3 regions of the Arthrobacter sp. E70 genome follow, and region 1 is predicted to be linked to each of the others. Evidence: riboswitches for the same ligand, from Rfam matches in the RefSeq annotation. Region 1 holds a riboswitch; each other region holds the start of a gene.
What was found. Region 1 has a riboswitch for S-adenosylmethionine ahead of AC3IMC_RS04710 (aminotransferase class V-fold PLP-dependent enzyme). Riboswitches for the same ligand answer to the same signal wherever they lie in the genome.

Region 1 (7,719 bases):
GGAAGCCCGGACCCGGATCGATTGCGGGCTCGCGGGCACTGTCATGCGGTTCGTGCCGCCGCTCGCGGCGCTGCGCAATGGTGCCAGCGTGTTCGACGGCGACCCGCATGCCCGCAAGCGCCCGATGGGAACCATTATCGAAGCGCTCAAGGCCCTCGGCGTGGCCGTCTCGGCCGAGGACGGGAGCGCTCCAGCGTCGTTGCCGTTCGTGGTGGAAGGCACCGGCACGGTGCGTGGCGGCCACCTGGTGATTGATGCCAGTGCCTCCTCACAATTCGTCTCCGCCCTCCTCCTGGTGGGTGCCCGGTTCGAGGAGGGCCTGCACCTTGAGCACGTGGGCAGGCCCGTTCCGAGCCTGGACCACATCAACATGACCGTCGCCGTTCTCCGTGGCGCCGGCGTGTCCGTGGACGATTCCGTCCCCAACCACTGGGTGGTGTCCCCCGGACCGATCCGTGCCTTTGACCAAAGGATCGAGCAGGACTTGTCCAACGCAGGCCCTTTCCTCGCCGCGGCCCTGGCATCCCGTGGGACCGTCCGGGTCCCGAACTGGCCGCTGGAAACCCAACAGGTGGGAGACCTGTGGCGCAGCATCCTCGCCAGGATGGGCGCCAGCGTCACCCTCGCGGACGGCGTCCTCACAGTCACAGGCGGCCCCGAGATCAAGGGCGGCAACTTCGCGGACACCAGTGAGCTGGCCCCCACGGTGGCGGCGCTGTGCGCCCTGGCCACGGGACCCTCCCGGCTCTCCGGGATCGCGCACCTGCGGGGGCACGAAACGGACCGGCTCGCTGCCCTCGTAGCCGAAATCAACAGGCTCGGAGGTGACGCCGAGGAAACCAGCGACGGCCTGGTGATCCGGCCCGCCCCGCTGCACGCCGGCGTCGTCCACAGCTACGCCGATCACCGCATGGCCACCGCCGGGGCGATCCTGGGCCTGGCAGTGGAAGGCATTCAGGTGGAGGACATTGCCACCACCGCAAAGACCATGCCGGACTTTCCGCGGCTCTGGGCAGCGATGCTGGCCGGGGACGCCGCCGGACCGGAGGAGTCCAGCGGTGGCGCGGCGCACTGACTCCTGGGACGAATCCGACGTCCGGATCCGGCCCAACAAGAAGGGCTCCCGTCCGCGCACCAAAGACCGGCCCAGCCACGACGACGCCGTCACCGGACGCATCATTACCGTGGACCGCGGCAGGTATACCGCGGTGGTGGGCGAGGATTCGGACAACGAACGCGTGGTGATCGCCGCGCGGGCCCGTGAGCTTCGCCGCTCGCCGGTAGTTGCCGGCGACTTCGTCTCGCTCGTGGGGGATGTCTCCGGCGCCCCCGACACCCTCGCCCGGCTGGTGAAGATCCAGGACCGGCACACGCTCCTGCGCCGCAGCGCCGACGACACAGACCCCGTGGAACGTGCGGTGGTGGCCAACGCGGACCAGCTGGTCATCGTGGTGGCCGCCGCCAACCCTGAGCCACGCACCGGCTTTATCGACCGGGCGCTGGTGGCGGCCTACGACGCCGGGATCGAGCCCATCCTGCTCGTCACCAAGGCCGACGTCCGGGATCCCGCTGAGCTGCTGTCCAACTACACGCACCTGGACTTCCCGGTGATCATCAGCCGCACCGCCGATGAGCAGGCCTCGGGTATCGACGCCCGCTCCGACGATGGCCTTTCTGCCCGTCTCGACAGCACTGCAGTGGCGGCGCTGCGGGCCCACCTCGACGGCAAGGTCACCGTGATGCTTGGCCACTCCGGCGTCGGCAAGTCCACCATGGTGAACGCACTGACAGGTGCCGAGCGGGCCACCGGTGGCGTCAACGCCGTGACAGGGCGTGGACGGCACACGTCATCGTCCGCGCTGGCCCTGCGGTTGGCTGACGCCCCGCCCGGCAGCTGGATCATCGACACCCCCGGCATCCGTTCCTTCGGCCTGGCGCATGTGGATCCGGACAGGATCCTCCGGTCCTTTCCGGACCTCTCCCCCGGGATCGAAAACTGCGAACGCGGGTGCAAGCACACCGCATCGGCAGTGGACTGCGGCCTGGATGACTGGGTGAACAACGGGCACGCAGGTACCACTGGTCCCGCCCGGCTCGCGTCCCTGCGCCGACTGCTCGGCACGGATCCGAGAATGGAAGCGCAGGAAACCAAGGAACTCGGCAGCGTCAACTGACGCAGCCGAAGGTCCCGGCAGAGGCCGGGACAGACGGTAGTTTGGAACCATGATCCAACCCGCTTCGAGCTACAACGATGACCTGCGCCTGGCCCATGTCCTGGCCGACTCCGTGGATGACCAGACCATGAGCCGCTTCAAGGCCCTGGACCTCCACGTCGAGACCAAGCCGGACCTGACGCCGGTCACCGACGCGGACAAGGCCGCAGAGGAAGCCATCCGCGGCCAGCTGTCCCGTTCACGCCCGCGCGATGCCGTCCTGGGCGAGGAGTTCGGCAGCACCGGCCACGGCTCGCGGCGCTGGATCATCGACCCCATTGACGGGACCAAGAACTTTGTCCGCGGCGTCCCGGTCTGGGCCACCCTGATTGCACTGGTGGACGAGGGCGAACCCGTCGTGGGCGTGGTCAGCGCCCCGGCCCTTGGCAAACGCTGGTGGGCAGCAAAGGGCATGGGGGCGTACATGGGCCGGTCCCTCGCGGCCGCCACGCGGCTCCGCGTGTCCAACGTATCGAAACTTTCGGATGCCTCCCTTTCATACTCCAGCCTGACGGGCTGGAAGGAACGCGGGAACCTGGACGAGTTCCTTGCCCTGACGGAGGACGTGTGGCGGACCCGCGCATATGGCGACTTCTGGTCCTACTGCATGGTGGCGGAAGGCTCGGTGGACATCGCCTGCGAACCGGAGCTGAACCTGTACGACATGGCAGCTCTGGTCCCCATTGTCGTGGAGGCGGGCGGCCGGTTCACGTCCCTGGAAGGCGAGGACGGCCCGTTCGGCGGCAACGCCCTGGCCACCAACTCGATCCTGCACTCGGAGGTTCTGCACCGCCTGAACCCCTATTTGGACGATCTGCTGTAACGGTCGCCGTACCCCTCTGGAGCCGAATATTGCGACGCCGGACGCCCCCTGAAGGAGTCGTCCGGCGTTCTTTATTCGGCAGGCGTAACAAACGCCTTAACAATTGCCCCGGCTTCAGTCCGGGCCGTTCCATGTTCTACGCTTTTATGCAGGTCACGAGTGCCAGCGCAAAACCCCGGTTTGCTGGCCGGCAACCCTCCATTCGCGGTGGGGTGCCCCGGGTGACGACCAGGCCGGTCCGGAGCGGATGCGGCAAGCGCGGATTCCTGTCATGTCGGGGTCCTGATACAAGTGAGGTCTCTGTGACAACTGCCACCGTCTCCCCCAGCACTGCCATCGCCGAAGGATCGGCCGCCTTCAGCGCACGCCAGGCCGCCGGCCACCCGCTCGCTGCCGTCACCGGCGCTGAAATCCAGGCACCCCTGATCACCGGCGGACATGTCCGCTATGCCAACCTCGACTACGGCGCATCCGCACCGGCACTGTCCTTGGTCTCCGCGTACCTGAACGAGATCCTGCCCTATTACGCGAGCGTGCACCGCGGGGCCGGCTACGCCTCCCAGATCAGCACCTCGGTGTACGAGAACGCGCGGAGCATCGTCCGCGACTTCGTGGGCGGCCGCCCTGACGACTCGGTCATTTTCACCCGGAACACCACGGATTCGCTCAACCTGCTGGCTGGCTGCCTGCCCGTCACCGACGGCCGCGTTGCCGGCGAGGTCCTTTACCTGGACATCGAGCACCACGCGAACCTCCTGCCGTGGCAGGGCGTGCCGCACCGCAGCATCGTGGCCGCGGACACCATCGCGGGAACCATCGAGGCAGTCAGGGCCGAGCTGGAGCAGGGCGGCGTCAGCCTGCTCGCAGTCACCGGCGCCTCCAACGTCACCGGCGAGATCCTCCCCATCCGCGCACTGGCCGCGCTGGCCCACCAGCACGGCGCACGGATCGTGGTGGACGCGGCCCAGCTCGCCCCACACCGCCGCGTGGACATCAGCGCGGACGACGTCGACTACCTCGCCTTCTCCGGGCACAAGCTCTACGCGCCCTTCGGCTCCGGCGTCCTGGTGGGGCGCCCCGACTGGCTTGACGCCGGCACCCCGCACCTCGCCGGCGGCGGTGCAGTCAAGGAAGCGAGGCTCGACGGCGTCAGCTGGGCGAGAGGGCCGGCCCGCCACGAGGGGGGCTCGCCGAACGTGCTCGGCGCCGCCACCCTTGCCCGCGCCACGCAGGTCATTGCCGGGCTGGACCAGGACCGCTGGCACGCGCACGAGTCCGCCATCCGGTCCTTCCTGGTGGAAGGCCTCCAGGACATCGAGGGTGTCACTGTCCACCAGATCTTCAAGGACACCAACCCGGAAACGGACACCATCGGCGTCGTCAACTTCTCCGTGGAGGGTTATGACGCCGGCCTGGTGGCCGCCTACCTCTCGGCCGAACACGGCGTGGGACTGCGTGATGGCCGCTTCTGCGCGCACCCGCTGCTGAAGCGGCTCGGGCTGCCGTCCGGCTCCCTGCGCGCCAGCTTCGGCGTCGGATCCAGGCTGGAGGACGCGGAGCGGCTCCTCGACGGCATCCGCACCCTGCGCAGCAGCGGGCTGGGCTGGGACTATGTCGTGGATGCAGGCCGCTGGGTGCCGGCCAATGACTTCCGCACCTACCCGCACTGGGCGCCCAATACGCCAGGCACCGCCGGCGCCGCGCCCTGCACGGAGGACTGACCGGGGGCTAAGCACGGGGCCCTGGCCCTGCGCCTTCCGCACCAGCTTGCCTGCGCCGCCATGCGGTAAATTCAAAAGGTATCCATCGGCAGCAGGTGAAGGAGGCCACGCGTGGTCCGGGGCGGTCCCAAACTCGATCACGGGCGGCGGCAGGAGCTTGGGCAGAGCTTCCAGGACGGCGGCAGGCACTACCAGCGGGTCCGGCCCGGCTATCCCCTGGAATCGGCCCGGTGGCTGGTTCCCGAGCACGCCCGCGACGTCCTGGACGTCGGCGCCGGTACCGGAAAGTTCACTGCCTTGCTGCTGGAGATGGGCCTGGACGTCACGGCCCTCGACCCCTCTGCGGACATGCTCGCACAGCTGAAGGCCCACTGCCCTGCCGCCACGGCTGTGACGGGGACTGCCGAGGCGACCGGCCTGCCCGGGGCGGGCTTCGACGTCGTTACCGTGGCCCAGGCCTGGCACTGGTGCGACCCCCTGGCCGCGAGCACTGAGCTCGCCCGGGTCCTGCGGCCGCACGGAACCCTCGGCCTGGTCTGGAACCAGCTGGACACGTCCGTGCCCTGGGTGCACCGCCTGTCCAGGATCATGCACGCCGGGGACGTGTACCGGCCGGGCCACAAGCCCGTGGTGGGGCCTGAATTCCACCGGCTCGAAGGGCACGTGACGCATTGGCAGGACACCGTGACCACCACCGACCTGATGGAACTCACCAAGTCCCGCAGCTACTACTTGCGCGCCGGCGAGGCGACGCGGGCCAAGGTCCTGGCCAACCTGGACTGGTACCTGCACGAACACCTCGGCCACACCGCTGATCAGGAACTGGAACTTCCGTACCTCACCCTCGCCTGGCGGGCCGTCAAGGCATGACCGGATCCGCTTGGACATCGGCCGGGCCGCACCCGCACGCCGGAAGCCGGTAGGCTTGGACGTGTGAAGACCAGTGCGCCCTCCTCCTCGATCGAGGACTACGTCAAGGTCATCTACTCATTCACCGAATGGCAGGACAAGCCCATCACGTCCTCGCAGTTGGCCCAGCGCCTGGGCGTGGCCAACTCCTCGGTGTCCGAAATGGTCCGCAAACTCAAGGACCAGGGCCTGGTGGACCACAAGCCCTACAGCGCCGTCACCCTGACCGCCCCCGGCCTCCGCCTGGCGCTGGCCATGGTGCGCCGGCACCGGCTGATCGAGACCTACCTCGTCCAACAGCTGGGCTACAGCTGGGACGAAGTCCACGACGAGGCCGAACTGCTGGAGCACGCCGTCTCGGATACGTTCATTGAACGCGTGGCGGCCAAGCTCGGAAACCCCAGCCGGGATCCGCATGGTGACCCGATCCCCACGGCGGAAGGGCAGGTGCTGATGCCCCGCGCCCACCTTCTGGCGGAACTGGACGAGGGCCACACCGGCAGGATCACCCGCATCAGCGACGACAACCCGGAACTGCTGCGCTACCTTGCCGCCGAGGACATCGACCTGGACGCCGACGTCGAGGTCATGGGGCGACGGCCGTTTGGCGGCGCCCTCGTGGTGCGGATCAGCGGGCCGGCTGGCGCCCGTGACTTCGACCTCGCAGACGAGATCGCGTCGGCGCTGTGGGTTTCCAGTGGCACGCCGCACCCCGGCTGTGTCCTGGGCACAGTCTGATGTCGGCTCCCGGACTCCAGTTTCGGGACGGCGATGTGGTCCGTTCGGCGTATCGTGGACACTGATGATCAGCAGACGTGACGCGGCAATCGCCCTGGATGTTCCCCTCGAAATGGCGCAGCGCCACGGCCTGCCCAAGTGGATGACGGAAGCGGAGCTCCGCACCATCCTGGACAACCCCCCGCCCTGGCTGGTGCAGTCCCGGGCGAACCGGACGGGGAAGCGGCCGGTATGGGTGCACCTCGAATGCGCCGTGTGCGGGTACGAGGAGGCAGCACGTCCCAAGAAGTGGTGGCCGGACTTCACCTACGTCGTATGCGGGCATCATGCCCCCTCCGATGTTCCGTCCCTCCGCCCCGGCTTCGTCCGCAGCGAGTACGACGGCGTGGGCACGCGTTTCGTGGGCATCGCGGACGTGGCGGCACCCGCCTCCTAAGCCGGGTTCCGCCGCCGTCCGATGTGCCGGCGCCCCCTGCACTCAACCGCCGTTGCCGGTCATTTCCTCCGGAACCGCCGTGAGGCGCATTTCGGCGCCGTCGCGCAGGACGGCGATGTCGAGCGGCTCGCCGATGGCGTCGGCGAACAGCAGCCGCTGCAGGCTCTCGGCGTTGCTGACCGACTGGCCTCCCGCTGCCAGAAGGATGTCCCCGGGCGCCAAACCTGCCTTGTCGGCCGGCGAACCGGGCAGCACCTCCACCACCCGCAGCCCTTCCCGATGCCCTGTGCGAACCACGGCGCTGGCGCTGAGCTGGATGGGCGTACTCACCAGGCCCAGGTAGGCACGCCGGACACGGCCGTCAGACAGCAGCGCCGAGATGATCCTGCGGGTCGTGGCATTGATGGGGATGGCCAGTCCCAGCCCGGCACCCGCCACGGCAGTGTTGATGCCCACGATCCTGGCGTGGGTGTCAGCGAGTGCGCCGCCGGAATTTCCCGGGTTCAATGCCGCGTCCGTCTGGATGACGTCCTCTATGACGCGCCGGTTGCCGCCGGACCAGACGGGAATAGCACGGCCCAGCCCGCTCACCACGCCGGCAGTCACGGACCCGGCCAAGCCCAGGGGGTTTCCGACGGCGACCACCAACTGTCCTACGCGCAGGGACTCCGCCGCGCCGAACTCCGCGGGCGGAACCTTGGGACGCGATCCATGGACCACCGCGAGATCGGACAACGGGTCGGCGCCTACGAGCTCAAGCTCCATCCTGCTGCCGTCAGCAAAAACCGCATGCCCCTGGCTGGTGCCCGCCACGACATGGGAATTCGTGAGCAGGTAGCCGTCCTCGGTGAAGAGCACGGCGGAACCGGCGCCCACCCG
Region 2 (7,719 bases), on a different contig from region 1:
CGCGTGGACACGAGACGGCTGCCAAGCCCCGATGACCTGCTCATCCTGCTCACGGTGGCCCGCCTGGGCCGGTTCAACGCTGTGGCGGAAACGCTCGGTACCACCCACACCACCATTTCGCGCCGGATCCTTGCACTGGACAGGCAGCTGGGTGGCCGGACCCTGGAACGGAGCCCGCACGGCTGGGAGCTGACCCAGCTGGGGGCCGCTGCGGTGGAGGCGGCGGAAGCGATCGAAAACACGCTGGGCTCGCTGTCCGGCGTGATCAGCCAGGACCAGAGCGCCCTGGCCGGCCTGGTCCGGGTGGCCACCACGGACGGCGTCGGGGCCGTATTCGTCACCCCTTCGCTGGTGCGGCTGCAGCAGCAGAACCCCCAGCTGAACATCGAGATGCTCAGCGCCACGCGGAAAGTCAGCCAGAACCGGTCCGGCGTTGACCTGGAGATCGTGGTGGGCCGGGCCGACGTCGCCACCGCGCAGACTATCTTCCTCAGCAACTACTATCTGCGCCTGTATGCCGGCGCCGGGTATGCGGCGCGGCATGGGCTGCCGGAAACGCTCGACGACGTCGGGCAGCATGGCTTCGTCTCCTACGTCGAGTCCGCGCTCCAGGTGGAGGAGCTGGGGCACCGCTGGTCCTCCCAGCTGCCGATGCCCCGGACCAGCTTCCAGGCCACGAGCGTGTTCGCGCAGGTGGAGGCGGTGCGGCAAGGCGCGGGCATCGGGCTGTTGCCGAACTTCATGGTCGCCGGCCAGCCGGACTTTGTTCCGGTGCTGGCCGGCGACTTCGAGCGGCAGCTGCCCATTTGGGCCGTGGCGCGCCCGGAATCGCTCCGCTCGGCCGCAGTGCAGGCGGTGATCGCCGCTCTGAAAGAGGAAGTGAAGGACCGCGCCGCGCTGCTGGCGGGTTAGGCCTCAGGCCTGGAAGAGCCGCCGCACCACCTGCCCGGACGCGAGCGCGTCCAGGCCCTCGTTGATCTCGGCCAGCGGCCGGGTATCGGTGTGCAGCAGTTCCACCGGCAGCCTGCCCTCCCGCCAGTAGCCCAGGTATTTCGGGATGTCGCGCCCGGGCACGGCATCGCCCATGTAGGAGCCCAGGAGCCGTTTACCGGCACCGGCGAACTGCAGGGCCGGCACCGTCAGCTGGGCGGAAGGATGCGGCAGTCCCACCGGGACCACCGCCCCGCCGCGGGTGACCTGCTCAAGGCAGGACGCGATCACGGCGGCCGAACCCACCGCCTCGATGGCAACATCCACGCCGTCGCCCGCAGCTTCCGCGATCAGCCCGGCAGCCTCCTCCGGTGTTCCCACGGCGGTGGCACCGGCGTCGCGGGCCAGCTGGTGCTTGCCGGGGTTCGGATCGATCGCGATCACGCTGGCGGCGCCGGCGATACGGGCCGCCATCACGGCGGAAAGGCCGACAGCACCGAGGCCGAAGACCGCCACGGACTGACCGGGGCGGACGGCGGCCGTGTTCAGCACGGCGCCCATCCCGGTGAGCACGGCGCAACCGAACATTGCCGCGACAGTGTCCGGGACGTCGTCGTCGATCACCACCACCGACTCCCGCGCCACCACCGCGTAATCGGCGAAGGCCGAGACACCGAGGTGGTGGTTGATGCGCTCCCCCGTGGGCGTCCGCAACAGTGCTTCCCCGTGCAGCAGGTCACCGGAACCATTGACCTCTGCCGCGCGGTGGCAGAGGGCGGGCCTGCCGGACCGGCATGCCCGGCAGTCACCGCAGCTGGGGACGAAGACCAACACCACATGGTCGCCCACGGACACGTCCACCACGCCCTCGCCCACGGACAGCACGCGTCCCACCGCCTCGTGGCCGAGCGCCATGGGAAGCGGGCGGACCCGGGAGCCGTCCACCACGGACAGGTCCGAATGGCACAGGCTGGAGTAGGTGATGGCAACGCCCAGCTCGCCGGCACGGGGTTTGGGAGACTCCAGTTCCTCCACCACCAGGGGGTGGGCAGCCGCGTAGCGGGGCTGCCCCGATCCTGCCCCCGGCGCGGGGGCGGGAACGGTGGCATACAGGACGGCGGCCTTCATGCGGATCCTGCCTACTTCTTGTTGGCGGCGAGCAGGTCCGCGGTGCCCTGGGCGTCCGCCGCGTCCACGTCGTGGAGCGAGATGCCGCGGGTTTCCTTGAGGAAGAAGACGGCGACGGCGGTGACGGCACAGGCGAGGAGCAGGTAGATCGCCACGGGCAGGGAGGACTTGTAGGTGCCCAGGAGCGAGGCCGCGATGATCGGAGCCAGGGAACCGGCCACGATCGAGGTCACCTGGTAGCCCAGGGAGACGCCGGAGTAGCGCATCCGGGTGGGGAACATTTCCGCCATGATTGCCGGCTGGCCGGCGTACATGAAGGCGTGGAACACCAGGCCGATCATGATGGCGGCGAGGATGACGAAATCGTTCTTGGTGTCCATCATGGGGAAGGCGAAGAAGCCCCAGGTGGCAGCCATGATGGCGCCGGCCAGGTACACGGGCCTGCGGCCCAGGCGGTCAGAAAGCTTGCCGACCATCGGCACGACGGCGAAATGCAGGGCGTGCGCCAGCAGTAGCAGGAGGAGGATGCGCGTGGTGTCGGCCTGGACCACGGTCTTCAGGTAGGTGATGGAGAACGTCACCACGAGGTAATAGAGGATGTTCTCGGCGAAGCGCAGTCCCATGGCGGTGAAGACGCCCCTCGGGTAGCGCCGGAACACTTCGGCCACGCCGTAGCCCTTGTGGCCGGCGGCGACTTCCTTGCGGGCCTCCAGGAAGATGGGGGCGTCGTTGACCTTGGTGCGGATGTAGTAGCCGATCAGGACGATAACCGCCGACAGCCAGAACGCCACGCGCCAGCCCCACCCGAGGAAGGCGTCCTGGGTCAGGGTGGAGGACAGGATGAACAGCACGGCGGTGGCGAGCAGGTTGCCCAGCGGCACGGCGGACTGCGGCCAGCTGGCCCAGAAACCGCGGGACTTGCTGGGGCTGTGCTCTGCGACGAGGAGGACGGCGCCGCCCCATTCACCACCGACGGCGAAGCCCTGGGCGAACCGGAGGAACACCAGCAGCGCGGGCGCCCAGTAGCCGATCTGCGCGAACGTGGGCAGGCAGCCCATCAGGAACGTGGAAACACCCACCAGGATGATGCTCAGCTGCAGCAGCTGCTTCCGGCCGAACTTGTCGCCGAAATGGCCAAAGACGATGCCGCCGATGGGGCGGGCCACGAAGCCCACGGCGTAGGTGAGGAAGGCAGCGATAATGCCGTCCAGTTCCGTGCCGGCGTTGGGGAAGAAGGCCTTCCCGAAGACCAGCGTGGCGGCGGAGGCGTAGAGGAAGAACTCGTACCATTCCACGACCGTTCCGGCCATGGACGCCGTTACCACTTTCCTCAGGCCTGAGGCCTTGACATCGGTTTCCTCTGTGCGCCTTGCGGCGGAGCTTTCCGTACTCATGCGAACTCCTTCGGCGTCGTCGTCGACACCACTGGGACCAGTCGAAGGCAGCCGGGTGTGATGCACACCACGAATGCCGGATTTTTCGAGTATGGTCTGCCTGCGGTGCAACCTCAACGCCGATTAGTGCAGAAGGCCTCTGCATAATTGCACATGCGGCGGGGAAACGGGGGCTGCGCTAGACGAGGAAAGTGGTCCGCAGCTGGTGTCCGAGCTGCCCGATTTCGGTCAGGAACCCGTCGTGCCCGATCGGGGCCTGGATGACGTGGACGTCAACGTCCCCCGGAAGTGCCTGTGCAAGTTCCCTTGATTGGGACGGGAAGTAGAGCCGGTCCGAGTCCACGGCGGCCACGAAGAAGCGGGCGCTGGCGGCGGCCAGCGTCTCGGCCAGGGTCCCGCGGCCCCGGCAGACATCGTGGCTCATCAGCGCCTCGGTCAGCGCAATGTAGCTGTTGGCATCGAAGCGCCGGACGAGCTTGTTGCCCTGGTGGTCCAGGTAGCTTTCCACCTGGTAGCGGCCCCGTGCAGCGAGGACCTCACCCTGCAGCGGCGACTCGGCCGCCTGGGCAGCACGGCCGAACCGGCCTTCCAGTTCCGCCGCTGACCGGTAGGTGATGTGGGCGATGCGCCTCGCCAGCGCCAGCCCGTCTTCCGGACAGGGACCGCCGTAGTAGTCGCCGCCGTTGAAGTTCGGGTCCTGCCGGATGGCGAGGGTCTGGGCCTGGGCGAACGCGATTTGTTCGGCCGTGCTGGCTGCGCCGACGGAGATCACTGCGCAGCGCTGCACACGCTCGGGGTAGGTCACGGCCCACTCCAGGGCGCGGGCACCGCCCATGGAACCGCCAAGGACCGCATACCAGCTGCTGATTCCCAGCAGGTCCGCCAGCCGGGCCTCCGCCACAGTGCTGTCCCGGAGGGTCACCAGCGGGAAGCGAGAACCCCAGGGACGTCCGTCGGGGGCAGGTGAGGATGGTCCGGTGGAGCCGTAGCAGCCGCCCACGATGTTGATGGACACCACGAAGAACTTGTCCGTATCAACCGGTGCGCCGGGCCCGGCCAGCTGCTCCCACCAGCCTTCCTCGTCGGTGTCGCCGCGGGTCACGTGGGTGCTGCCGGTGAGGGCGTGTTCGATCAGGACCGCGTTGCTGCCGTCGGCGTTCAGTGTTCCCCAGGTTTCGTAGGCCAGCGTAACGTCGGGCAGGTAGCCCCCGGCTTCCAGTTCCAGTCCTCCAATGGAGGCGTAGCGGACAATTCCGTGTTCGGGGATGGTGGTACGGGCGACGGTAACCGTCATGGCAGGACCTCTTCTACGCGCTTGCCCGCCGTCGTCTGACCGGCAGGCCAGGTCTTCACCCGGGGCACCCCACCGCGGAAGGAGGGTTGCCGGCCAGCAAGCCGGGGCTGTCACTGGCACTCATGACCTGGTTCGAGTGTACGAAATACACCCCGCTCCGGACCAAGAGTGTGACTGGTTGTGACTTCCCCGGCTTGCCGGTGCATGTTTTTGCGTTGTGCGCTAGGCCTCTGCTGCGCCCTTGGCTGCCCGGAAGCCCGCTTCGAGGTCGGCAAGGATGTCATCGATGTGCTCCAGGCCCACGGAGAGGCGGACCAGCCCCGGAGTCACACCGGCAACCGCCTGCTGTTCCGGCGAGAGCTGGCTGTGGGTGGTCGACGCCGGGTGGATGACGAGCGAGCGGACGTCACCGATGTTGGCCACGTGGGAGTGCAGTTCCAGGGCGTCCACGAAGCGCTTGCCCGCTTCCGCGCCGCCGGCCAGATTGAAGGCGACGACGGCGCCTGTCCCCTTGGGACCGTACTTCCGGCCACGTTCGTACCAGGGGCTTGAGGGCAGCCCCGCGTAGGCGACGGATTCGACGTCGTCCCTTCCTTCCAGCCAGCGCGCCACTTCGGTGGCGTTGGCCACGTGGCGTTCCACGCGCAGGCTCAGCGTTTCCAGGCCCTGGGAAATCAGGAAGGCGTTGAAGGGCGAGACTGCCGATCCAAGGTCGCGCAGCAGCTGGACACGGGCCTTGAGGATGTAGGAAAGGTTGGCCCCGAGCGCGCCGCCCTCCCCCAGGTCGCGGGCATAGACGAGGCCGTTGTACGTGGGGTCCGGGGTGTTGAAGCCGGGGAACCGTTCCGGATCCTTGCTGAAGTCGAACTTGCCGGAATCGACGATGACGCCGGCGATGGCCGATCCGTGGCCGCCCAGGTATTTCGTCGCAGAGTGGATCACGATGTCTGCTCCCCACTCCAGGGGACGGATGAGGTACGGGGTGGACAGGGTGTTGTCCACAATGAGGGGCACGCCAGCCTGGTGGGCGACGCCGGAGATGCCTTCGATGTCCAGGACGTCCTGGCGGGGGTTGGACACCACCTCGCCAAAAAAGAGCTTGGTGTTCGGCTGCACGGCATCACGCCACTGGTCCAGGTTGTCCGGATCTTCCACGAACGTAACGGAGATGCCGAACTTCTTGAGAGTGTGGGCGAACAGGTTGTAGGTGCCGCCGTAAAGGCTGGGGCTGGCCACGATGTGGTCGCCGGCCTCGGCGATGTTCAGGACGGCGAAGGTCTCGGCCGCCTGCCCGGAGCTCAGCAGCAGCGCGGCGAGGCCGCCCTCGAGGCTGGCGATCCGCTGCTCCACGGCATCCTGGGTGGGGTTGCCGATCCTGGTGTAGATGGGCGCCAGTTCGGCCAGGGCGAAGCGGTTGGCGGCGCTTTCTGCCGTGGGAAAGACGAAGGACGTGGTTTGGTAGATAGGAAGCGCACGGGCACCCGTGGCGCTGTCCGCTTCCTGCCCCGCGTGGATCTGGCGGGTTTCGAAGGACCATCCGTTGGACATTCAAGGCTCCTTTGACATGGGCCCGGCATGCTGGGAGCACCTCGGGCCGCGCTTGCTGTCCGGCCGGCGCCGGACAACCAGGTCCTCACCCGGGGCACCCCACCGCGGATGGAGGGTTGCCGGCCAGCGAGCCGGGGCTTGGCGCTGGCACTCATGACCTGGGCCCAGTGTAGGAACAGAGCGGCCGTGGGGAACAGGATTGTGACGAACATGGTCCCGCGTCGTCCCGCCGATGTGGTCTTTCCCTTGCCTCCACGGAAGTTTCGCCAAAGTTCCACAGGGAACCCGCAGGATTCACCGAGGTTCGGCTGTTGTCCCCGGCCTGTCGGATAGATTCGCTGTGGGAAAGTTCCACAGCACAGTTCTCCAACGCACAAAAGGATCGGGATTCCGTTGCCCCAGTTGTTCCGCCAGGCTCTCCGCACCGTCCTGCCATCCTTGGCTGTTGGCCTCGTTGCCGTGGCAGGCGGGCTGGTGTCCCCGCCCGCGGCGTCGGCGGCTCCTGCCGCACCCGAAGCCAGCGACAACGGGCGCTACCTCGTGCGTTTCGCGGCCGGGACGGACGTTGCCGGCGAGGTGCGGTCCCTACGCGCCCAGGGCATCGGCGTCGTCCGTACGTTTGAAACGGTGCTGAAGGGCGCAGCCGTCCAGGCGACGGCCGCGCAGGCCGCCGCCATGATCCGTTCCGGACGGGCGATCGCCGTGGAACCCGACTATGCCGTCACGGTTTCGGAGACACAGCGGAATGCGCCCTGGGGACTGGACCGTTCCGACCAGATGGCACTTCCGCTTTCCGGGACCTACACGCCCCCGGCGTCCGGGCAGGGCGTCAGCGTCTACGTGGTGGACACCGGGATCCTCGCGTCGCACGTCGACTTCGGCGGCCGGGTTGCGCAAGGGTGGACCGCGAAGAATGACGGGCTCGGAACAAGCGACTGCAGCGGCCACGGTACGCACGTGGCCGGGACCATCGCGGGCTCGGTTTACGGTATGGCAAAATCCGCCACCCTCATTCCGGTGCGGGCACTCGCCTGCGACGGTAGCGGCCTCTACTCGGACGTGATTGCAGGGCTCGACTGGGTCGTTGCAAACCACCGCGACGGAGCGCCGGCCGTGGTGAACCTGAGTATTGGCGGCCCGGCGAGCAACACCCTCGACGCCGCGGTGCAGGCGGTCATCAGTGACGGCATTCCTGCGATTGTTGCTGCCGGGAACAGCGCCGTCGATGCATGCACCACTTCCCCATCGCGCCTGCCGGCGGCCGTCACAGTCGCTGCCAGCGATTCCTCGGACCGGCAGGCAAGCTTCTCCAGCTTCGGCAATTGCGTGGATTTGTACGCCCCGGGCGTGGGTATAACGTCCACCTGGTACACCTCCTCAACCGCTACCGCTTCACTCAGCGGGACGTCCATGGCAACCCCGCAC
Region 3 (7,719 bases), on a different contig from region 1:
ACCTTTTCGATGCCGACGCCGTGTGGCTGATCTCCAGCGTCCGCCTGCTGGCCCCCGTGAACCGGATCGATGGCAAGGACATCGGCACCCCCTCCGTCCAGAAAGAGCTGACCGCCGAATTGAGCGGGTTGTTCGCCGGCATCCACTAAGCGCCAGGCAGCCCGCCACGGGTCTTTTCCCTGTTCGGCATCACCCGTAAGGTGTGGACCATGGACTCGCACAACCTGCCCATCGAAAAACTCTCCTTCGACGACTGCTGGGAACTCCTTGACGGCGACACCGTGGGCCGGTTGGCCATCGTGGTTGACGGCCACCCCGAAATCTTCCCGGTGAACTACGTTGTCCGTCTGCGGAGCATCGTCTTCCGCACGGCCCCGGGGACAAAGCTCTGGGGTGCCCAAATGGAGCGGCCGGCAGCGTTGGAGATCGACGGTTATGATCCCGCCACGGAGCTCGCGTGGAGCGTGGTGGTGCGGGGCGAGACGGAAATCCTCGAGGACCAGGCGGACCGGGACGCGGTGGACAGCCTTGGGCTGGAGCCGTGGCAGCCGGGCGAAAAGGCCCACTACATCCGGTTGAACGCCAAGGCGATGACCGGCAGGCGGTTCAAGGTGAACCGGCCGGATATCTGGAACACCCGCCTGCAGGACAAGCGCCGCGCCTCGTTCGAATAGCCCTGCCTCAGGCGCCGGAACGCGCCGCCTGCCCGGTGAGCTGCGCTTCCAGCCCGGACAGCAGGATCGCGAGCCCCTGGTCCAGCTCTGCCTCGCCGTCGTATTCCGCGAGGGCAGGGGCCAGGGCGCGGAGCCGCGGAAAGTCCCTTGCGGGCAGGCGGTGGAGCCCCAGGCGCAGGAGCACCTCATTCTCCTCCGGATCCACCACGAACTCCTGCATTTCGTTGAGGATGTGGCCGTAGAGGAAGCCGTAGTAGGCGCGGTACACGTGGAGGGAGTCGGCCGGTTCGAAACCCGCCGCCACCAGCAGGGACAGGATCTGTTCCAGTGGCCTCAGGGTGCCCAGCGGCCGGAGGCCCAGCGGGGTGGAGAGGGGCCGCGTCACCAGCAGGGGCACCACGTTGGGGTGCCGGAGCGCTTGCCGGCGCAGGCTGTGGGCAAGCTTCCGAAGCTGCGCCTTCCAGTCCGGGTCCGCGGGTTCTATGGAGAGGTCATTGAGAACAAGCTCCGCCACACCGTCGAGCAAAGCTGCGCGGTTTTCAGCGTAGCGGTACAGGCTCATGGGATCCCGGCCGAGCTCCTGCCCCAGGCGGCGCATGCTCAGCGCTTCCAGGCCTTCGGCATCCACCAACTCGAGGGCTTTGGCCAAGACAATGTCCCTGCTCAGCCTGGTTTTCGGGTGGCCGCTCCTGGGAGTGACGGCGGAAGTCATCGCGTGGTCCTCATTGCCGGGCAGCCGTCCCGCCGTAACCGGGACTGTTGCCTCATATCTGGTCTACGGGTAAAGTCTACAGTGTAGACAAGGTGGTGACAGCACCCTGCGCTCCCCGATCTTCCAGGGGTTTGCACCTACGCAATCCTTTGCCCCCTAGTGCAGGGCATCGAGGTTCGCCGCTGCAGCCTGACGGCGGCACAATGCACCGAGCGAAGGGAGCCGTCATGGCACATTCGCAGTTCGACCAGTTCCTCCAGGAAGCCACCTACTTCGACCAGGCGTCAGAATCCACCCTTGACCGGGACCGGTTATTTGGCCTGTACATGAGCTGGTGCTTCATCAACCAGCAAGTACCCGGGGGCGAATCCAGTTTCTGGTCAGCCATGAAGGACAAGATCCCGGCAGGCCGCAAGGGCCTGCGGATGACGGGTCCGGCCGCGGCCGACTACATCGTCACCACCTATCCCGAACTGGTGTAGGCCTGCACGCGAACAACCCAGGGCCTTCACATAGTGGTAAGGGGAATGAATGCTGTGGCGCCGCGGGTGCCGCAGCATTTTCATGCCCGCGGCAAAATCCGACCACGCGCCACGGCCGCGCGGAGGGTGCCGTTCAATTACGGAACATGACGACGGCGGCGATGCGGCTGCGCGCCCCAGATGTTACGTTTTTGGGGAGTAATGAGTACCGGCGTTAAGCCCTGACTGGCCGGTCGGCAACCCTCCCTTTCGCGGCGGGGTGCCTCAGGTGAATACTCGGCATATCGACCGATTCGAGCTGCAAGCGTGGGAGAAGGAGATCCGTCGTGCCTGACGCACCCGCCACTGAAGAAAAACTGTCCTACCGCCTGATCAGCGGGCCGGACAACCGGGAATTTTGCGAGCGGATCTCCGCTGCCCTGGACGAGGGGTACGTGCTGCACGGCAGCCCGGCCGCCACCTTCAATGGCACCAGCGTCATCGTGGCCCAGGCAGTGGTCCTGCCGGCCGCGATCGCGTCCGCCGACGCCGCCGTGGCCACCGCCGTCGATGAGCTGGACGGCGAATTTGAGGGCGAATTCGACGGCGAGGGCCACGCATGAGCTACGCCGGAGACCTGACACCCCAGGAAGCCTGGACCAAGCTCGAGCAGGGCGCCATCCTGGTGGACGTCCGCACCGAAGGCGAATGGGCCCACATCGGCATTCCGGACACCAAGGCCACGGACAACGATCCGCTCTTCATCCAGTGGACCTTCCGCGGCGGCATCCCCAACCCCGACTTCCTGAAGGACCTCAGGGAGCAGGCACCCGAGGACCCGTCCGCGGAACTGGTATTCCTGTGCCGCTCCGGCGCGCGGTCCGTCGCCGCCGCCATTGCCGCCACCCAGGCTGGCTTCACCTCGTACAACGTGCTGGAAGGCTTCGAGGGGGAGCCTGACCGCTACGGCGAACGGACCATCAACGGCTGGAAGAACCGCGGCCTGCCCACCAACCTCGGAAAGAACTAAGTGACCTTCAATCCAGACGCCTCCGGATGGAGCGCCGACACCCAGGCCGTCCGCGGCGGACTCGACCGCACCAACTTCCAGGAGACGTCCGAGGCCATCTTCCTGAACTCCGGGTTCGTCTACGAATCAGCGGCCGCGGCAGAACGCGCCTTCACCGGCGAGGACGAACGGTTCGTCTACTCCCGCTACGGCAACCCCTCCGTGGCAACCTTCCAGGAACGGCTCCGCCTGCTGGAAGGCACCGAGGCATGCTTTGCGACGGCGTCGGGCATGTCGGCGGTCTTCACCGCGCTGGTTGCCCTGCTGTCCGCCGGCGACCGGGTGGTTGCCGCCCGGTCACTGTTCGGTTCCTGCTTCGTCATCCTGAACGAGATCCTCCCCCGGTGGGGTGTGGAAACCGTCTTCGTGGACGGCCCCGACCTGGACCAGTGGCGCGAGGCGCTGTCCCAGCCCACCACCGCCGTGTTCTTCGAGTCACCGTCCAACCCGATGCAGGAAATCGTGGACATCGCGGCCGTGAGCGAACTGGCACACGCCGCCGGGGCCAAGGTGGTGGCGGACAACGTCTTCGCCACTCCCCTCCTGCAGCGCTGCGGGGACCTGGGCGCGGACGTCATCGTCTACTCCGGCACGAAGCACATCGACGGCCAGGGCCGGGTGATGGGGGGTGCCATCCTGGGAACCCAGGAATTCATCGACGGCCCCGTCAAGCAGCTGATGCGCCATACCGGCCCCGCACTCTCCCCGTTCAACGCCTGGGTCCTGACCAAGGGCCTGGAGACTATGGGCCTGCGCGTCAACCACTCGTCCGCGACAGCCCTGCGGCTCGCTGAGTGGCTGGAGCAGCAGCCGGCCGTGAGCTGGGTGAAGTACCCGCTGCTGAAGTCCCACCCGCAGTACGATCTGGCGGCGAAGCAGATGAGCGCCGGCGGCACCGTCCTCACGCTGGAACTCGCGCCCTCTGCGGGCCGGTCCGGCAAGGAGGCTGCGTTCGCCCTGCTGGACGGGCTGCGGATCATCGACATCTCCAACAACCTGGGCGACTCCAAGTCCCTCATCACGCATCCGGCCACCACCACACACCGGGCCATGGGGCCGGAGGGCCGCGCTGCCATCGGGCTGAGCGACGGCGTGGTCCGCCTCTCGGTGGGGCTTGAGGATGCTGATGACCTTATCCGCGACCTGGAACAGGCGCTGAAGCAGATCTAGCTTCCGCCGCTCCTCCGCACTTTAATAGGCAGCGGAGGCGAAGGAGGCAAGCCATGGGCCAGTCACAGCCATATGCCAGGGCGGGAGCGGTGAGCACCGCGGCGAGCGCGTGCTGGCTGCTGGGGATCGCGATGGTGGGCAACGTCCACGCCACCAAAAGCGCCGAGCAGCGGCTGGCCATGCTGGAACGCCACCGCGGCCTCTGGACACTGGGACAGTTCCTCGCCGCAGCAGGAACGGCGGCGGCACCCCTGGGATTCGTGCGGCTTGCCCGGCGGCTGCGGCAGGAAGCAGGCAACGCGGAATCAGAAACCGGGCCTGCCCGGGCCGGACAACTGGCGACCGTCGCCGCCGTCGCCCTGCTGGCGGGCAGCCCCCTGTTCGTCTGGGCCCTCGCCGTCCGCGCCGCGGACATCGAGAAATTTGCCTATCGAAGGGGCGCTGCGTGGCCCTTCCTGGCGTACGCCAGCCTCCAGACCTGCGGCGTCGGCCTGCTGGGCGCGGCACTGCAGGCCTCCCCCCTCAAGGGCGGGACCGGGCTGAGCGCCGCTGCCAGTGCACCGGTTTTTGCCGGCATCCTCCTGCGCTACAAGGACATTCCGCCGTTCGTGTTCTACCTGATGCAGATCGCGGTCGGCGTGAAGCTCCTTCGTTTCAAGGGAGCCCCCGGGGACGGCTAGGGCTGGCGCACCCGCAGCAGTTCCGGGGCCGCCTCCACCTCCGCGAGATCCAGCGCCCCCCGCATCGTTACGTTGACGGCCTGCCGCACCACGGCACCGAACCCCATGTCCTCCGGCGGCGTTCCGGCCAATGCCTTGTCGCGGGCACGGCGCTGTTCAGCCGCCCCGGTCCCGCGCGCGATGATGTCCTCGATCCCCTGGCGCGCCAAAGCAAGCTCGCCCTGCTCATCCAGAACCGGCGCCAGGTAATCGACAAGAGAGCGGACGACGTCCGGGGCAGGCGCGGGGCGGAAATTCCCGAAGTCCAGAAGCTCGCCGCTGAGTCCGGCGCTGCTGGCCTGCCACGAAGCCATCCGCAGTAGCACGGTGGGAACGGGCGCCGGATCAACCTCCTGGCGCCATTCCCTGCTCGCGGACTCCACCAACGCCCGGACCAGCACGGCGATGAGGCCGGCGTCCTCGGCGCGGAGGCAGACATCGGCCACCCGCACTTCCACGGTGGGGTGGCTGCGGGACAGACGGGCGTCGAAATACAGCATCCCTTCATCGAGCATGACGCCGGTTTCCAGCAGGCGCGTGACCACGCGTCGGTAGGCGGCGTAGGTTCCGTAAATGCCCGTGGGACCGGCCGTAGGCCAACGGTTCCAGGCCTGCGTGCGGTAGCTTTCGAAACCGGTGGGCACGCCGTTCCAGAAGGGCGAGTTGGCGCTCAGGGCTGTCAGTACAGCGAGCTTGTCCCGGATGCGGTCCAGGACGGCCACGCCTTCCTCGGGGGACTCGATGTAGGTGTGGACGTGGAAGCCGCAGGTGAGCTGTTCCTGGGCGGTAAGGCCGAAGCGCTCCAGCATCCTGGCGTAGCGGGCGTCCGGGGTGGTGTGGGTGGTGGACGCCAGCGGTGAGGTGGCCAGCGCAGCGACCCTCGCGTCATGCTTCCGGGCCGCCTGGTCGGCGAGTGTACGGCCTGCCCGAATCTGTTCGAGCAGTTGCCCGTATTCCAGGCAGGGCCGGGTCTGCGTCTCAATCTGCTCCAGCTTGAGCTCGGCACTCAGGCCCATCTCGTCGTCGTAATCCGCCTGCTTCCCGGCATGGTGCACCGCCGGCTGCGTGGGGAGGTCATCCGCCGCGTCTGAACGGCCCGCAAGGAGTGCGTCAGCCAGGGCAAGCGGTTCGCCGGACTCCGGATCAACGATCAGGAGTTCTTCCTCGACGCCGAATGTACGCATATGTTCATTCTGCTGCAGCAGCGGTGGAAGTGAAGCAGCCCCGCCCATCATGACGAACCGTTAATGCTCAGTCCTGGAAGTACTCCACCTTGGCACCGATCGTGTTCAGCCGCTCGGCCAGGTCCTCGTAGCCGCGCTCGATCACGTAGATGTTCCGCAGCTCGGACACGCCCCTTGCCGCGAGCATGGCCAGCAGCAGGCAGGCGGCCGGCCGCAGTGCCGGCGGGCAGCCCACCTCTGCCGCACGCCACCGGGTGGGTCCGTTGACGTAGATGCGGTGCGGGTCCAGCAGCTGCACCTGCGCGCCCAGCCTGTTCAGCTCCGTCAGGTAGATCGCCCGGTTCTCGTACACCCAGTCGTGGATCATCGTCTGGCCCGTGGCATTTGCGGCGATCACCGCGAAGAACGGCAGGTTGTCGATGTTCAGCCCCGGGAACGGCATGGGGTGGATCTTGTCCTCGGGCGCCTTCAGCTCAGAGGGCTTGGTGGTCACGTCGACCAGGCGGGTGCGGCCGTTGCGCGCCATGTACTCATCGGAGACCTCCAGCTGCTGGCCCATCTGGCCCAGCGTGGCCAGCTCGATCTCCATGAACTCGATGGGTACGCGCCGGACCGTCACCTCCGAATTGGTGACGATGCCCGCGGTGATGAGGCTCATCGCCTCGATGGGGTCCTCGGAGGGGTAATACTCGATTTCGGCGTCGATCACCGGGCGCCCCGTGATCTTCAGGGTGGTGGTGCCCACGCCCTCGATGGTGACGCCGAGCATCTGGAGGTAGAAGCACAGGTCCTGCACCATGTAGTTGGGGCTGGCGTTGCGGATCACGGTTGTTCCCGGGCGGTGGGCGGCCGCCATGATCGCATTCTCGGTGACCGTGTCGCCGCGTTCGGTAAGGACGAAGGAGCGGTCCTGGGTGTCGGCCGGCGGCGCCTGGACGGTGTAGAAGCCCGCACTGGCCTCCACGGAAAGCCCGAACTGGCGCAGCGCCTGCATGTGGGGCTCAACGGTCCGGGTGCCCAGGTCGCAGCCTCCGGCGTAGGGCAGCCGGTATTCCCTGGACTCATCCAGCAGCGGCCCGAGCAGCATGATGACGCTGCGGGTGCGGCGGGCTGCATCAACGTCCATGGCGTCCAGGTCAAGGACGGCCGGGCGGCGCAGGCGCAGGTCGGTGTCGTTGAGCCAGGTGCACTCGACGCCGATGCTGGTCAGCACCTCGACGATGCGGTTGACCTCCTCGATGCGGGCGAGGCGGCGGAGCACGGTGGTGCCGCGGTTGATCAGGCTGGCGCACAGCAGCGCCACGCCGGCATTCTTGCTGCTGTTAACGTCCACGGCGCCGGACAGGGTGCGTCCGCCTTCCACGCGCAGGTGGGTCATCTGAGGCTTGCCCACGTTGACGATGCTGCGCTCGAAGATGTTCTCGAGCCGCTGGATCATCTTCAGGCTCAGGTTCTGCTTGCCCTGCTCCATCCTGGCGACCGCACTTTGGCTGGTGCCAAGTTCGGCGGCGAGCTGGCCCTGGGTCCAGCCCTTCTCGCTCCGGGCGTCCCTGAGCATGGCGGCAACGTGTTCAGCGGTTTCCTGCGTCATGACATAAATATATCATTTATGAGTTATCCGAGCGGCCCGTCCTGACGGAAGCGCGGCAACCAGGCAGATACTACCCGGTAGATGCGATAGGTTTCCGGCGTCAGCTGCCGAGCCAGACCATGTTCCATGTCCCCGCGGA

Region 2: another riboswitch for S-adenosylmethionine. It lies ahead of metX (homoserine O-acetyltransferase MetX); the one in region 1 lies ahead of AC3IMC_RS04710 (aminotransferase class V-fold PLP-dependent enzyme).
Region 3: another riboswitch for S-adenosylmethionine. It lies ahead of AC3IMC_RS00420 (DUF1737 domain-containing protein); the one in region 1 lies ahead of AC3IMC_RS04710 (aminotransferase class V-fold PLP-dependent enzyme).

The regions. Positions count from the first base shown of each region.
Region 1 is NZ_JBYQFR010000003.1:179,602-187,320, reverse strand. It holds gene aroA (3-phosphoshikimate 1-carboxyvinyltransferase) at 1-1,075, shown strand, start outside; gene rsgA (ribosome small subunit-dependent GTPase A) at 1,059-2,174, shown strand; gene hisN (histidinol-phosphatase) at 2,224-3,036, shown strand; SAM riboswitch class IV at 3,188-3,301, shown strand; gene AC3IMC_RS04710 (aminotransferase class V-fold PLP-dependent enzyme) at 3,339-4,757, shown strand; gene AC3IMC_RS04705 (class I SAM-dependent methyltransferase) at 4,869-5,627, shown strand; gene AC3IMC_RS04700 (metal-dependent transcriptional regulator) at 5,691-6,404, shown strand; gene AC3IMC_RS04695 (hypothetical protein) at 6,469-6,840, shown strand; gene AC3IMC_RS04690 (S1C family serine protease) at 6,883-7,719, opposite strand, start outside.
Region 2 is NZ_JBYQFR010000006.1:158,097-165,815, forward strand. It holds gene AC3IMC_RS09640 (LysR family transcriptional regulator) at 4-912, shown strand; gene AC3IMC_RS09645 (zinc-binding dehydrogenase) at 916-2,058, opposite strand; gene AC3IMC_RS09650 (MFS transporter) at 2,070-3,452, opposite strand; gene metX (homoserine O-acetyltransferase MetX) at 3,631-4,746, opposite strand; SAM riboswitch class IV at 4,759-4,874, opposite strand; gene AC3IMC_RS09660 (bifunctional o-acetylhomoserine/o-acetylserine sulfhydrylase) at 4,969-6,294, opposite strand; SAM riboswitch class IV at 6,338-6,453, opposite strand; gene AC3IMC_RS09665 (S8 family serine peptidase) at 6,688-7,719, shown strand, end outside.
Region 3 is NZ_JBYQFR010000001.1:92,886-100,604, reverse strand. It holds gene AC3IMC_RS00440 (aminodeoxychorismate lyase) at 1-149, shown strand, start outside; gene AC3IMC_RS00435 (pyridoxamine 5'-phosphate oxidase family protein) at 210-674, shown strand; gene AC3IMC_RS00430 (TetR/AcrR family transcriptional regulator C-terminal domain-containing protein) at 682-1,386, opposite strand; gene AC3IMC_RS00425 (hypothetical protein) at 1,614-1,868, shown strand; SAM riboswitch class IV at 2,066-2,181, shown strand; gene AC3IMC_RS00420 (DUF1737 domain-containing protein) at 2,195-2,470, shown strand; gene AC3IMC_RS00415 (rhodanese-like domain-containing protein) at 2,467-2,877, shown strand; gene AC3IMC_RS00410 (O-succinylhomoserine sulfhydrylase) at 2,878-4,086, shown strand; gene AC3IMC_RS00405 (hypothetical protein) at 4,140-4,766, shown strand; gene AC3IMC_RS00400 (glutamate--cysteine ligase 2) at 4,763-5,989, opposite strand; gene AC3IMC_RS00395 (UDP-N-acetylglucosamine 1-carboxyvinyltransferase) at 6,057-7,580, opposite strand; gene AC3IMC_RS00390 (energy-coupling factor transporter transmembrane component T family protein) at 7,681-7,719, opposite strand, start outside.